One region of the Streptomyces sp. NPDC057438 genome, then DNA from elsewhere that is predicted to be linked to it. Evidence: riboswitches for the same ligand, from Rfam matches in the RefSeq annotation. Region 1 holds a riboswitch; each other region holds the start of a gene.
The links. Region 1 has a riboswitch for cyclic di-AMP ahead of ACFU5F_RS00675 (transglycosylase SLT domain-containing protein). Riboswitches for the same ligand answer to the same signal wherever they lie in the genome.
Positions count from the first base shown of each region.

Region 2: another riboswitch for cyclic di-AMP. It lies ahead of ACFU5F_RS04385 (hypothetical protein); the one in region 1 lies ahead of ACFU5F_RS00675 (transglycosylase SLT domain-containing protein).
Region 3: another riboswitch for cyclic di-AMP. It lies ahead of ACFU5F_RS14615 (transglycosylase family protein); the one in region 1 lies ahead of ACFU5F_RS00675 (transglycosylase SLT domain-containing protein).
Region 4: another riboswitch for cyclic di-AMP. It lies ahead of ACFU5F_RS12345 (M23 family metallopeptidase); the one in region 1 lies ahead of ACFU5F_RS00675 (transglycosylase SLT domain-containing protein).

Region 1 is NZ_JBHVDD010000001.1:140,308-143,837, reverse strand. Features, by position in the region: gene ACFU5F_RS00680 (polyprenyl synthetase family protein) at 1-652, opposite strand, end outside; cyclic di-AMP (ydaO/yuaA leader) riboswitch at 1,437-1,642, shown strand; gene ACFU5F_RS00675 (transglycosylase SLT domain-containing protein) at 1,647-2,399, shown strand; gene ACFU5F_RS00670 (HAD family hydrolase) at 2,463-3,269, opposite strand.
Region 2 is NZ_JBHVDD010000004.1:51,150-54,679, forward strand. Features, by position in the region: gene ACFU5F_RS04375 (hypothetical protein) at 1-57, opposite strand, end outside; gene ACFU5F_RS04380 (hypothetical protein) at 130-663, opposite strand; cyclic di-AMP (ydaO/yuaA leader) riboswitch at 1,077-1,288, shown strand; gene ACFU5F_RS04385 (hypothetical protein) at 1,296-1,553, shown strand; gene ACFU5F_RS04390 (hypothetical protein) at 1,720-3,530, opposite strand, start outside.
Region 3 is NZ_JBHVDD010000021.1:15,897-19,426, reverse strand. Features, by position in the region: gene eno (phosphopyruvate hydratase) at 63-1,343, opposite strand; gene ACFU5F_RS14615 (transglycosylase family protein) at 1,756-2,472, opposite strand; cyclic di-AMP (ydaO/yuaA leader) riboswitch at 2,477-2,676, opposite strand; gene ACFU5F_RS14610 (transglycosylase family protein) at 2,859-3,530, opposite strand, start outside.
Region 4 is NZ_JBHVDD010000016.1:58,417-61,946, forward strand. Features, by position in the region: gene ACFU5F_RS12340 (GntR family transcriptional regulator) at 156-860, opposite strand; gene ACFU5F_RS12345 (M23 family metallopeptidase) at 1,063-1,851, opposite strand; cyclic di-AMP (ydaO/yuaA leader) riboswitch at 1,865-2,034, opposite strand; gene ACFU5F_RS12350 (M16 family metallopeptidase) at 2,237-3,530, opposite strand, start outside.

The sequences.
Region 1 (3,530 bases):
GCTGGAAGGCCACGCCGAGCCGCTCCCCGTACTGGGTCAGCACGTCGACCACGGTCTCGTCGGCCCCCGCCATCAGCGCGCCGAGCCGCCCGGCGACCGCGACCAGCGATCCGGTCTTGCCGCCGAGGACATCGAGGTAGTGCTCGATCGGGTCGCGCCCGTCACGCGGTCCGGCGGTCTCCAGGATCTGCCCGGTGACCAGCCGCTCGAAGGCCTCGGCCTGGATGCGGACGGCGTCGGGACCGAGGTCGGCGAGGACGTGCGAGGCGCGGGCGAAGAGGAAGTCGCCGGTGAGGACGGCGAGGGAGTTGTCCCAGCGGGCGTTGGCGCTCGGCACACCCCGGCGCACCTCGGCCTCGTCCATCACGTCGTCGTGGTACAGCGTGGCGAGATGCGTCAGCTCGACCACCACCGCCGAGGGCACGACACCCGGCGCGTAGGGGTCGCCGAACTGCGCCGCGAGCATCACCAGCAGCGGGCGGAACCGCTTGCCGCCCGCGCGCAGCAGATGCTGGGCGGCCTCCTGGATGAACGGGACCTCGCTCTTGGTCGCCTCCAGCAGACCCTCCTCGACGGCCGCCATTCCGGCCTGGACATCGGCTTCGAGAGCCTGGTCCCGCGCGCTCAGCCCGAACGGCTCGACGACGGTCACGAGGGTTCTCCTGTCTGCTGACGTCTGATGACGGTCACACGGTCGGTCTAGGTCGCTCTCACGGTCGATGACACGGTTTGTCGATCTGTCGCTGTCATCACCCGAGTCAGCGTATCCGGTCACCTTTCGATCACCGCGAGCGCCCACGGCTTCGCCTCGAGTGGTATGGGACCGCACTCCTCCCATTCTTGATCAACTGATACACGCCGATATCCATCGACGCGCATGCCGCACCTGTCCGCGCACCCACCGGCACCCCTGCCCGCACCCTGCTCCGCACCCCCGCCCACGCATCCGCTCGCGCGCCCGCCCGCGCCCACCCGCGAACGGATACCCGCCCTCCCCCGCGGAACGCCTCCGCGCCTCGCTCACCGCCTCGCCCGCACCCCAGCCCTCACCCCCGCCCCACCGCGTCCCACCCCGAGCCGGCCGATTCCCCACGCACTCGACCACCCATTTCTAACCTTTTGCACCCTTTCCCCTTGGCCCGAGTTGACCGATTTGCCGCTTACTTTCATTTCACCCGACTCCTCCCGTGAGTTGAGTCACCAGCCGCCGTCGACCCTCCGCGCGAGACCCACACCCCGCGCCGTCGACTTTCCCTTTGCGCTAGGCAAGTTGAGCCGCGAAACAGATAGCCGATCTTGGGTCGAATCACAGCAAACTCAAGGTCAACTGGATCAAAGCGCCAAACCGGGACTTGTTCCAGTCGTGTGCTCTCGCATACGTTCACACCTCGTCCGGACGGACCGCCGAATCCTGCCGCCGCCCCGGACTCCCCACCCATCACCACTCATCCACGCACGGCAGGAGCGGGGGACCCAGGTAAGCCGTCGGTCCGATGACCCCCAATCGGACCGGCTAGGGGTGAAGCCACGCGCAGTACGCCCGGCGGACGCGGCACGCACAGCGACCGCCGGGACGACGCGCGAGGCCGGGCATCTCCAGCCCGAACCCGACAGCTCACCTCGCAGGCGACGGAGAGGAATTCAGCATGCCCGCACAAGGCAAACACCGTCGTCCCCGAAGCAACGCGCTGACCCGCGGCATCGTCGCCGCCGGCACCGGCGGGGCCGCGCTGGCCCTTCCGCTCACGGTCGCCACGACCGCGAACGCCGCCGCCCCGGCCCAGGCCGCCACCTCCGTGCAGTCGGCCCCGCAGGCCGCGCCCGCCGCGGTGCTGCCCAAGTCCACGACGTACACCGTGGTCTCCGGCGACACGCTCTCCTCCATCGCGCGCAAGCACCACACCAAGGGCGGCTGGCAGCAGCTCTACAAGAACAACCGCGCGGCCATCGGCGACAACCCGGCGCTCATCCGGCCGGGCCTGAAGCTGAAGCTGAACGGGACCAAGGCGGCCACGGCCCAGAAGTCGTCGACCGCGTCCAAGACGTCCACGGCCACGCAGGCCTCGGCCAAGACGTACGCGAACAACCTCGACGGCTGGATCCGCGAGTCGCTGGACATCATGGCGCAGAAGGGAATCCCCGGGACGTACAACGGGATCTACCGCAACATCATCCGCGAGTCCTCGGGCAACCCGCTGGCGATCAACAACTGGGACTCCAACGCCGCCGCGGGCACCCCCTCGAAGGGCCTCCTCCAGGTCATCGACCCGACGTTCGCCGCGTACCACGTCTCCGGCACCCCGTACGACCCGTACGACCCGGTCGCGAACATCACGGCGGCGTGCAACTACGCCGCCGACCGGTACGGCTCGATCGACAACGTCTTCGGCGCCTACTGAGCCCTGCGGCTCCCCCTTCTCCATCTGTTCCCCTGGGCCGGCGGGCCCAGGGGAACAGCCCGTTCACGGGAAGAGTCGCTCCAGCACCACCGCGATGCCGTCGTCCTCGTTGGAGAGGGTCACCTCGTCGGCGACGGCCTTGAGTTCGGGGTGGGCGTTGGCCATGGCGACCCCGTGCGCGGCCCAGTCGAACATCGGGATGTCGTTGGGCATGTCACCGAAGGCGATGGTCCGGTCCGAGGTCAGCCCGAGATGGTCGGCGGCCAGGGCGAGGCCCGTCGCCTTCGTGATGCCGCACGGCTGGAGTTCGACGGTGCCGGGCCCCGACATGGTGACCGTCGCCAGCGAGCCGACCGCCATCCGCGCCGCCGACGCCAACTCGTCGTCCGACAGATAGGGATGGCGCAGCAGCACCTTGCTGATCGGCTCGCACCACAGATCGTCCCGGCGCGGCACCTGGACCGCGGGCAGCGTGGGGTGGGGCATGAGGTAGCCGGGCTCGATCAGGGTGAGGCCGTCGACCCCGTCCTGGTCGACGGCGGCGTACACCTGTCCGACCTCGGCCTCGATCTTGCCGAGCGCGGTCTCGGCGAGCTCCCGGTCCAGGGTGACGGACCAGAGCAGCCGGTCCGCGCCGTGGTCGTACAACTGCGCGCCCTGTCCGCACACCGCGAGCCCCCTGCCGCCGAGATCCTCCAGCAGTGGGCGCACTCTGGGCGCCGGCCGTCCTGTCACCACGAGGTGCCGGGCACCCGCCCCCGTGGCCCGCGCCAGCGCGGCGAGGGACCGGTCGGAGAGCGTGTCGTCACTGCGCAGGAGCGTTCCGTCCAGGTCAGTGGCGATGAGTGAATATGCGGTGGGAGCGGCCATGATCAGAGAATACGGATGCCACACCCCATCGGTTCGACGGGAACCGGACGACGTCCGGCATCCCGACCACCGTGACCGGCCCCCACGTCAACATCCTTTGCCCGAACGGTAGTTCAGCGGCGCGCTCGCGGCCTGCGGGCCCGGGCACCGCCTCCCGCCGATCACGGACACGCCCTCCCGCCCCTGCGTCGCCGGGGGGATGCCGTGTCAGCCGCAATGACGCGGACCCCGTCCCGCACCCTGCCTCCACCACCGGCACCC
Region 2 (3,530 bases), on a different contig from region 1:
CTGCATGGCCCGCAGCAGTTCCCACGGCGTGGGGTCCTGTCCCGGCGGCGCGCTCACGGTGCTCCCTTCGGCAGCCCCGCGCCGCTGAAGATCAGTCTATGAGTCTTTTCCCTTGCGCTTACATCAGTCCTACTGGGATTCCTCGGAACCGTCTTCGCTCGCTCCAGCGACTCTGCCGCCGACGAACGCCACGCTCAGCGCGAGGGCGGCTACACCGGTGGCTGCCACCAGCTTCATCCCCGCCCCCTGGAACTGCTTGCTCTCGCTGTCCTTCTCGGATACCCGCCCCACGTTTCGTTCGAGGCGGTCGTGGAGGGACTCCCACTGTGCCTCGCTGAGGTCGTCCCGACCGAGGTCGGCCTGCAGAGCGTCCCGCTGGTCCTGTGCAGCCTTGTAGAAGTGGTTCTGACTGTTCTCGTTGGCTGCGAGAGTGGACCTGTGGGCCTCTGCGACTGCATCGATGTTGGCCTTACCCAGGTCCTTGAAGGCCGGGAACTGCTCGATGAGCTTGAGCCGCGCCTCGGTGGCCATCTCGGGCATCGCTGCCGCGAACTTGAGCACCTTGTCCTTGGACAAGTTCCGCCAGGTCTGGATACCCAACTTCCGCTTGACCGCTGAATCGTTCACGTTACCCATTCCCTGACTCCCCTCGTCGCCCCCCATGAGGCATCCCGGATAGTAGCGGTGCCCACCGACAGCCGTGGATCGTGTCGGTTGAGCTGTGCGATCACTTGGAACCGCTGCTACCGCAGCGCCAGCGGCTCGGGAGTGTCTGCCGTGCGGACCCCGGTACAGCTCGGGCATGACGTGGTGGCGCCGACAGCGCGTGTCGTAGCCAGCACCCCTGACGCTCCCTCAACTCGTACGAAAGAGGGTCCCTCAGATGACGTAGGCGCGGTCCCATTTCCTGACCCGCTGTTGCACCTCGATGCTGCCTGACCTGGGAAATTCACATACGTCCACCCAAACGGGTGAGTGGTGCGAAAGAACACAAATCCCCAGTTCCCCTGGGACTTTCGACCGTGAGTAGGCCAAGATCCTGCTGACGACAAGCCCTCGCCACAGTGGTGGGGCGATCCGGGCGGACGCCGAGTCCTGCCGCCGCCCGGATGACCGGTCGACAGAAGTGGATCGGCAGGAGTGGAGGACCCAGCACGACGGGTCGTTGGGACGGTCACGCCATGACCGGGCCGAGCAGCCCTTGGGGTGAAGCTGCGTCAGCGGCCGGGCAACTTCGCCAGCCCGAATCCGACAGGTCATCCTTCACAGGCGGCTGACGCGAAGGTGCAGCCGTCATGCCAACGACGCAGAACAACCCCCAGCCCTCTGGAACCAGCTCCGACGGGGACGGGGGTGATGGGTCCAAGATCCGCAAGTTTGAAGCCGCAGTCATTGTCCTTGTGGGGATCATCGGTGGTTTCACCGCGGCGACAGGGCGACGGATCATGGACCATGTCTCGTATTTCGAGGCGATTTACACAGGCTGCCTAGCAGCCGCCGGCCTGTGTGGCTTCATCATCCTGATGTTGAGGTTCATCCGGGGGCAGTCCTGACCCGGTAGCACGGCAGGAGGGGCCTTGGTATCTGACCAAGGCCCCTTTCCTGTGCTCTCCTTGTTATGAGCCCCATAGCACTGACTTCAAGCGGTTAGGGCTGATTCGGGACATCGCGGGCGTTGCTTGAGAGCGGGACAGATCTGAGTTGCCATGATCGGGCTAGTCAGGTAATCGCCTGGCCGATGTAGTCGTCGGCCGAGCCGCAGTCCTCCACCAGCAGATAGGCGACGTTGCTGCTGCTGGCGGCGAGCGTCCACGTCTGTGCGACACCGCCTTGAGTTCCGGTCCAGCACAGTGCGGCTGTGACGTCGCTGCCCGTGGTGTTGGTCAGGATAGTCTGGACGGAAACGGCGGCGTTCGCTGTGGAGGCTTGCAGATTGTTGACGCGTATCTGATCCTTGTAAATCGTCCCGGAAACGGTGTTCTTGCGGATTCGGTATAGCGCGTAGCTGTCGCTGGCCGCACTGTGCAGTGCCCAGAGTGAAACGCGGTAGGCGCGGCCGACCTTGAACGTGATACTGCCGGTGGTGATGAGGGCCGTCTCCGTGCTGGAGAAGGTGACGTTCGCGGTCAGAGTCTTCTGTGCGACAAATCCGCGCCCCTGGGATTTGCCGTACACGCTGAGGTCTCGGTCGATCGCGAAGCCGCCGGATGTGAGCTTGGCAGTGGACTGGGCCGATGCGGACTGCGCGTCGCGGACGTGCAGCTCGATGGACGAGCCGGCGGCCGATGTATCAGCGCCGTACCCGTTGATGTAGGCAACTCCGTTGCCGCTCAGATCGTTTGCGTAGAGGTTGAACACTCCTCCCGAATAGCCCGGCACGTGGCTTTGCAGGAACACCCCTGTTTCCTGGCTCGAACCAGTCACCTTCGGGGCGCTGAGTGAAACGCTGGGAACTTCGTAGGTGCCGGAGGAATCTGAAGCGTAGGCGATGGCGGTATTGAGTTCTGCCGGTGCTGACTCATCGGCGCTGCCGGAATAGAACTCAATCGATCCGGTCTCCGGATTGGTGTTTCCGGGGCTGATGACAACTCGCTGTCCGCTCGCGGCAGTTTGGAGGGTGCTGCCGGTGAGGACGGCTCCGTTGATCGTCTTACCGTTGATGGCGTCCGCGTCGAGTTTGTCCGCCGTGATTGCCCCGGCCTTGATATGGGTCGCTTCGATCGCGCCCGCCGAGATCTTCGTTGCCGTCACAGCGTTGGCCGCGATCTTGTCCGCCGTGACGGACAACGCGTTCAGCTTGTCCGTGGTGACGGACAACGCCGCGATCTTCTCGGCCGTGATGGCCAAGGACGCAATCTTCTCTGCCGTCACCGCTCCCGCGAGGATCTTGGGCGCGGTGACTGCGCCGTCGGCGATCTGCACGCCCGGCACCACCGGGCGGACGACTGCGTTGTCCCACAGCACGGCTCCGGCGGTCGACTGGTACGTCTCCACCCAGACCGTGGCCGCGGTGGTGTTCGCCGGCGCCGTGACCGTGGCGGCAAGGCGCTGCCACGAGCCGCGAGCTGGGACGTCCACCTGGGCGACACCGAAGCCGACGGTCGCGCCTGTGCCGTCCAACCACCGGGCGTAGAACTTGAGCGCGCCTCCCGCCCAGTCGGCGGACGCGTTGGCGTCGATGGCGAGGTAGAGCTGCTCTCCGCTCAGGATCGGCATCGACGTGACGTTCAGGGACCGTGTCGTGGCGGCCGTCGCCGTGGCGTCGACGCGGAGCGCCTTCGCGGAGCCGTTGCCGCCAGAGACGACGGACCATACGGTCGTGGCGATCGCCGCGGTGTAGGCGCCCTCGAACGAGGGGTCGCTGAGCACGTTCGTACCGCCCGCGACCACCAGTTTGTCCGTGGAGATCGAGGCTGCCGCGATCTCGGTCGCCGTGACCGAATTCGCTGCGATCTCACGGCCCGTGATGACATCGGCCGCCACCTTCCCAGCGATCACCGAGTCAGCCGCGAGCGCGGCGGCGGTCACCG
Region 3 (3,530 bases), on a different contig from region 1:
TACGGGGACGTACGTACGACTGGCTCGGGCCGGGCCCTTAACGGCTCAGCCCTCGCGGTGGCTCAGCCCTTGAAACGCGGGAAGGCGGAGCGGCCGGCGTAGACCGCGGCGTCGTCGAGGATCTCCTCGATGCGCAGCAGCTGGTTGTACTTGGCGACGCGGTCCGAGCGGGCCGGGGCGCCGGTCTTGATCTGCCCGCAGTTCACGGCGACGGCGAGGTCGGCGATGGTGACGTCCTCGGTCTCGCCGGAGCGGTGGGACATCATGCACTTGAAGCCGTTGCGCTGGGCCATCTCGACGGCGTCCAGGGTCTCGGTCAGCGAACCGATCTGGTTGACCTTGACGAGCAGGGCGTTGGCCGAGCCCTCCTCGATGCCGCGGGCGAGGCGCTCGGGGTTGGTGACGAAGAGGTCGTCGCCGACGATCTGGACCTTGTCGCCCAGCTTCTCGGTGATGGTGTTCCAGCCGGCCCAGTCGTCCTCGAACAGCGGGTCCTCGATGGAGACGAGCGGGTACGACGCGACGAGGTCGGCGTAGTACTCCGTCATCTCGGCGGCGGAGCGCTCCTTGCCCTCGAAGGTGTAGACGCCGTCCTTGTAGAACTCGGAGGCGGCGACGTCCAGCGCGAGGGCGATCTGCTCGCCGGGGGTGTAACCGGCCTCCTTGATGGCCTCGAGGATGAGGTCGAGGGCGGCGCGGTTGGACTCCAGGTTCGGGGCGAAGCCGCCCTCGTCGCCGAGGCCGGTGGACAGGCCCTTGGTCTTCAGCACCTTCTTGAGGGTGTGGTAGACCTCGGCCCCCCAGCGCAGGGCCTCGGAGAAGGACTCCGCGCCGATGGGGGCGATCATGAACTCCTGGATGTCCACGTTGGAGTCGGCGTGCGAGCCGCCGTTCAGGATGTTCATCATCGGAACGGGCAGCAGGTGCGCGTTCGGGCCGCCCAGGTAACGGAACAGCGGGAGGTCGCTGGCCTCGGAGGCGGCGTGGGCGACGGCGAGGGAGACGCCGAGGATGGCGTTGGCGCCGAGGGAGCCCTTGTTGTCGGTGGCGTCCAGGTCGAACATCGCCTGGTCGATCAGGCGCTGCTCGGTGGCGTCGTAGCCGACGAGCTCCGGGCCGATCTGCTCGATCACGGCGAGGACGGCCTTCTCAACGCCCTTGCCGAGGTAGCGGTTGGGGTCGCCGTCCCGCAGCTCGATGGCTTCGAAGGCACCGGTGGATGCGCCGGACGGAACGGCGGCACGACCCGTGCTGCCGTCGTCGAGGCCGACCTCGACCTCGACGGTGGGGTTGCCTCGTGAGTCGAGGATTTCCCGGGCTACGACGACGTCGATGGACGGCACGAGCATCTCCTTCATGGGATGTGACGCTGGTTGTGCGGGGCCGCTTGGGCCTTGCGACTAGAGCCTAACCGCCCCCGGGCCGTCGGCAGCCGACCGACCGTCCCGTGGACAGACAGACCGTACCCATTGTTCCCGCCCGGAACAAAGAGGGGGTGAACAAGAGAAGGCGCCGACGGTGCAAAAAAGCCCCGCCCCGGTGCGTACGGGGGAATGCGCACCGGGGCGGGGAGCCCGTGGGGTCGGGGGGACGGCCCTCACGAGGTCTTCACTATGGAGGACACGGATGTGAGTGGGCTGTGGTTCAGCCGGGGAGCGGCCCGATTTCCGGCCCGGCTGAACCTGCCCCGCCTGCCCGGCCGTGGGGGCGGCCGTGGGGTCGGCAGGCGCGTGCGGCCGTCGTGGTCGCGGCGGGTCAGCTCAGGTGGAGCTGCTGGCCCGGGTAGATGAAGTCGGCGTCGTCGATGATGTCCTTGTTCAGCTCGAAGAGTTTCTCCCAGCCACCCTTGACGTTCTTCTTCGCGGCGATGCCGCTGAGGGTGTCCCCCTTGACGACCTTGTACTCGCCGTCGCCCTTCTTGACCTTCTTGCCGGTCGGGGTCTTGACGGTGGCACGCTCGGAGGAGCGGGAGGAGCGGGTGTCCCCGGTGCTCTTCTCGGTGCTCTTCTGGGTGCTCTCCTGCGTGCCCTGCGAGGAGGAGCCGGAGGAGTCGGCGTTGCCGCTGGAGGGGGCGGAGCCGTCGTACGAGGCGCCGGACAGGCCGGTGCCGCAGACCGGCCAGGCACCCTTGCCCTGGCCGGCGAGGACCTTCTCGGCGATCGCGATCTGCTGGGCCTTGCTCGCCTTGTCGGCGGTGGAGGCGTACTGCGTACCGCCGTAGCCGGCCCAGGTGGAGGCGGAGAACTGCAGGCCGCCGTAGTAGCCGTTGCCGGTGTTGATGGACCAGTTGCCGCCGGACTCGCACTGGGCGACGGCGTCCCACTCGGAGGCGGTGGCGGCGGAGGCGCTGCCGGCCGCCATCAGCGGGGCGGCGACGGCGGCGGCGCCGGTGACACCGACGACGGCGATGGCGCGAGCAGACCGCTGCATGGCGGACGGGCGGCGGTGCTTGCCCTTGCTGGAAAACAGCATGGAGAGATCCCCTCACCGACGCCTGCGAGGTGAGCTGTCGGGTTCGGGCCGGTTGAGTTGCCCGGCCGCGCACGCTCGCCTCTCGGCTCACGTCGCGCGGCTTCACCCCCAGCCGGTTCCGGTCGTGCGCCCCCGAAGGGCCGCAACCGCCGGACCCGGCACTTACCTTGGGTCCCCCGCTCCTGCCTACGGCGCTTGACGCGACGACTGTTCCTCACGGCCGATGGCAGGATTCGGCGTGCCGACCGGGAGGGCCCGCTGTGGCGAGCGGTCACGACCGTAAACAGGTGATTGCCCGAATTTCAAAGACGATCAGGGGGTCTGTGATTCATCTCCCACGGAGATCAAAACGGGCATTCAGGGTCGAACCATGACCCGAACTGCCGCTACTTTTTGCCCGTTTCGGCACCGACTTCGAGGGTCTGACCGGGAAGGATGAGGTCCGGGTCGGTTCCGACCGTGCTCTCGTTCTCGGAGTACAGCGTCCGCCACCCGCCGTCCAGGCCGAGCGAGTTCACGATGCCGGTCAGGCTGTCGCCCACACGGACGGTGTAGCCGCCCTCCACCGCCTCGCGCGAGGCGCCGCCGTCCCGCGAGGCGTGCCGGCCGGAGGAGGTGCCGTCGGCGCGCGAGCCGTCGCCCGCCTCCGCGCCGGAGGCGGTGTCCGTGCCGGAGCCCTCGTCGGCGCTGGCGCCGCGATGACGGCCGGTACCGCTGCCGCCGTCGTCGGCGGCCGAAGAACCGTCTCCCTGGCGCGCGGCGTCCGACGTCCCACTGTCGGAGTCCTTGGAGTCGCCGTCGCCGGAGTCGCCTTCGCCGGAACCGGTCGAGTCCGCGGAGTCGGAGTCCTCGGTCGCCTTCGCGGAACCGTCGCGGGCGTCCGCCGACGAGTCCGACGTTGCGCCCGACTTCCCGGACCCGTCGGCGGCGTCGGAGCCGGCGTCGTCGGTCGACCTGGCCGAGTCGGTGGAGCCGGCCGAGTCCGGCGAGGCGGAGGAATCCGGCGAACCGGATGCGCCGGACTCGCTGCCGGAGTTCGACGAGTCGTCCGCGACACC
Region 4 (3,530 bases), on a different contig from region 1:
CGAACAGAAAAGGCCCCGAAAGGCCGGCCGTACACATGTGGAGGGCTCGTCCGATTTATCGGGCGGGCCCTCCACATTTTCGTTCTGTCACCTTTCCGCGGGCAGCAGAAATAATGCCCCGCGGAATTCCTGCCTCTTTGTATACGGCTCCGGTGTTAATGCCGCAGGCTCGGTGTGTTTACGGGGTGTTGCGAAGTCCTCACACGGTCCGGCCGGTCCGCCCCGCCGGCCCCGCCCGGAAATCGGAACCGGTGCGCGGCGGCGGCCCGCTCGGTGTGCAGGGACGTGATCGTGCGGGCCCGGTCGCCGTCCCCGCGCGCGACGGCGTCCACGATGCCGCCGTGCTCCGCCCAGGACTCCACCGGGTCGGCGGGTGCCTCGACCGCGTACATCCAGGCGATCTTGTGCCGCAACTGGGCGAGTGTCGAGGTCAGGGCGGGGCTGCCGGACGCCTGTGCGAGCGTCTCGTGGAACCAGCCGCCCAGGGAGCGCAGATCCTCGCTGGTGCCCCTCCTGGCCCGCTCCTGGCCCAGCCTGACGAGGCCGCGCAGCACCTTGAGGTGCGCCTCCGTGCGCCGCTGGGCGGCCCGGGCGGCGCCCAGCGGCTCCAGCAGCATGCGCATCTCCAGCAGGTCGGCGGCCTCCTGCTCGGTCGGCTCGGCGACGCACGCGCCCGCGTGGCGGCGGGTCACCACGAAGCCCTCGGCCTCCAGCGTGCGCAGCGCCTCACGCACGGGGACCCGGCTGACGCCGTACCGACGGGCGAGCAGTTCCTCGGTGAGACGGCCGCCGCGCTCGTAGACACCCGCGACGATGTCGTCCCGGATCGCCGTGCAAACCGAATGCGCCGGAATACGCATGACCGACCTCCGCCTTAATCCCCGTGAAACGTCGATGATTGACGTGTCTTCCAGCGACTCTATTGCAGCGGGACGGAATTTCCGATGGCGGACCGGAATCCAGGGATATTTTTTGGACAGAAGGTGCGCGCAACAGGTTCGCGCAACGCGAAAAGCCCCGGCTCGTGAGCCGGGGCCTTCGTCGGAGGCGTGGAGCCGGGTGTCAGACGTTCACACCGTGCGACCGCAGGTACGCGGCGGGGTCGATGTCCGAGCCGTACTCGGCCGTCGTGCGGGCCTCGAAGTGCAGATGCGCGCCCGTGACGTTGCCGGTCGCCCCGGAGAGGCCGATCTGCTGGCCGGGGGTGACCGTCTGGCCGACGGAGACGCCGATGGACGACAGGTGGCCGTACTGGGTGTACGTGCCGTCGGTCATGCGGATGACGATGTTGTTGCCGTACGCGCCGCCCCAGCCCGCCTCCACGACGGTGCCGGAGCCGACCGCCAGGACGGCCGTGCCGGTGGCGGCGTGGAAGTCGACGCCGGTGTGGCTGCCGGAGGACCAGACGGCGCCGCCGGCCTTGTAGCCGGTGGAGATGTAGGAGCCGCTGATGGGCGAGACGTAGGTGTTGAGGCGCTCGCGCTCGGCCGCGCGGGCGGCGCGGGCCTTGATCTCCTCGCGCTCCTTGGCGACGGCACGTTCCTGCTCGGCCTTCTCGGCGGCGGCCTTGCGGGCCTCCTCCTGCGCCTTCTTCTTGACCTCGGCCACCTCGGCGGCCTGCTGCTGGGCGGCGGCCTGTGCGTCGACCTGGTCGGCGACCGTGTCACCGAGGACGATGACCTGGTTCAGGCCGGTCTGCTCGACGGCGGGCTCCTCCGCGGCGAGCGCGGGGCCGGCCAGGGTGCCGATGACACCGGTGGTGGTGAGAGCGGCGACGCCCACGTTCCTCGTGGTCGTGCGCTGCACACGGCCGGGGCGGCGGTGCTTCCCAGGGGCGCGGGTGAACGCCATGAAGTGGCTGGTCCTTTCCTTCCTTCTCGCCTACCGGGTTAGCTGACGGGTTCGGAGCAGGAAGGTCTCCTACGGCTGCCCCCCGTTTCGCGTCGCTCGCGAAGGGCACCCGATTCACCCCAGGGACTTCGGTGGGTCCCCGGCTCCCCAGGCTCGCACCTCGGGACTCGGCGATGACTGTCCGGTGCCGCGGCTGCGGCGAACATCTGACGAACAGCCGGACCGACGCTAAGTGGGCCGTCTTCGAAATAACAAACGGATCACAGGATTTGTTAACTACGCCACAGGTCAGACACACAACCTCCGCCATCAAACGGACAAACGTGGGCCCTGGTGACTCTTCCGTCACCAGGGCCTCACTGGTGCGTGTCGTTCTGTCCGTTTCCTACTCAGCCGGTACGACGGTGACTTCGCCGATTCCGAGGGCCCTGACCGGCTCCTCGATCTGCGCGGCGTCCCCGACGAGGACGGTGACGAGGCGGTCCACCGGGAAGGCGTTCACAACGGCCGCGGTGGCCTCCACCGTGCCCGTGGCGGCGAGTTGGCGGTACAGCGTCGACTGGTAGTCGTCCGGCAGGTACTGCTCGACCTGGTCGGCCAGCGTGCCCGCCACGGCCGCGGCCGTCTCGAACTTGAGGGGAGCGACCCCCACGAGGTTCTGCACGGCGACATCACGCTCGGCGTCGGTCAGCCCCTCGGCGGCCAGGGTGCGCAGCACCGTCCACAGGTCGTCCAGCGCCGGACCGGTGTTGGGCGTGTCGACGGAGCCGCTGATGGCCAGCATCGCCGTACCCGATCCGTCGGGGGCGGAGCGCAGCACCTGGCCGAACGCGCGCACCCCGTAGGTGTAGCCCTTCTCCTCCCGCAGGACGCGGTCCAGACGGGAGGTGAGGGTGCCGCCGAGGCAGTAGGTGCCGAGCACCTGGGCCGGCCACACACGGTCGTGCCGGTCGGCGCCCACCCGGCCGATGAGCAACTGGGTCTGCACGGAGCCGGGGCGGTCCACGATGATCACGCGTCCGGTGTCGTCGGCACTCACCGCCGGTACGGCGCTCGGCTTGGCCGGGGAGCCGGTCCAGGCGCCCAGCGTGTCGCCGAGCAGGGTGGCGAGGTCGACCCCGGTGAGATCGCCGACGACCACGGCGGTGGCCGTCGCGGGACGCACGTGCCGCTCGTAGAAGGCGCGTACGGCCGCGGAGTCGATGCCCTCCACGGTCTCCTCGGTGCCCTGGCGGGGCCGCGACATGCGCGACGTGGCCGGGAACAGCTGCCGGGAGAGCTCCTTGGCGGCCCGCCGGCCCGGGTTGGCGGTCTCGTGGGGGATCTCGTCGAGCCGGTTGGCCACCAGACGCTCGATCTCGCCGTCGTCGAACGCGGGGGCCCGCAGCGCGTCGGCGAGCAGCCCCAGGGCCTTCTCCAGCCGCGACACGGGCACTTCGAGGGACAGGCGTACGCCGGGGTGGTCGGCGTGCGAGTCGAGGGTGGCGCCGCAGCGCTCCAGCTCGGCGGCGAACTCCTCGGCCGTGTGCTTGTCGGTGCCCTCGGAGAACGCCCTCGTCATGATGGTGGCAACGCCGTCCAGGCCCTCCGGCTCCGCGTCCAGGGGCGCGTCGAGGACGACCTCGACGGCGACGACCTGCTGGCCGGGGCGGTGGCAGTGCAGCACGGTCAGGCCGTTG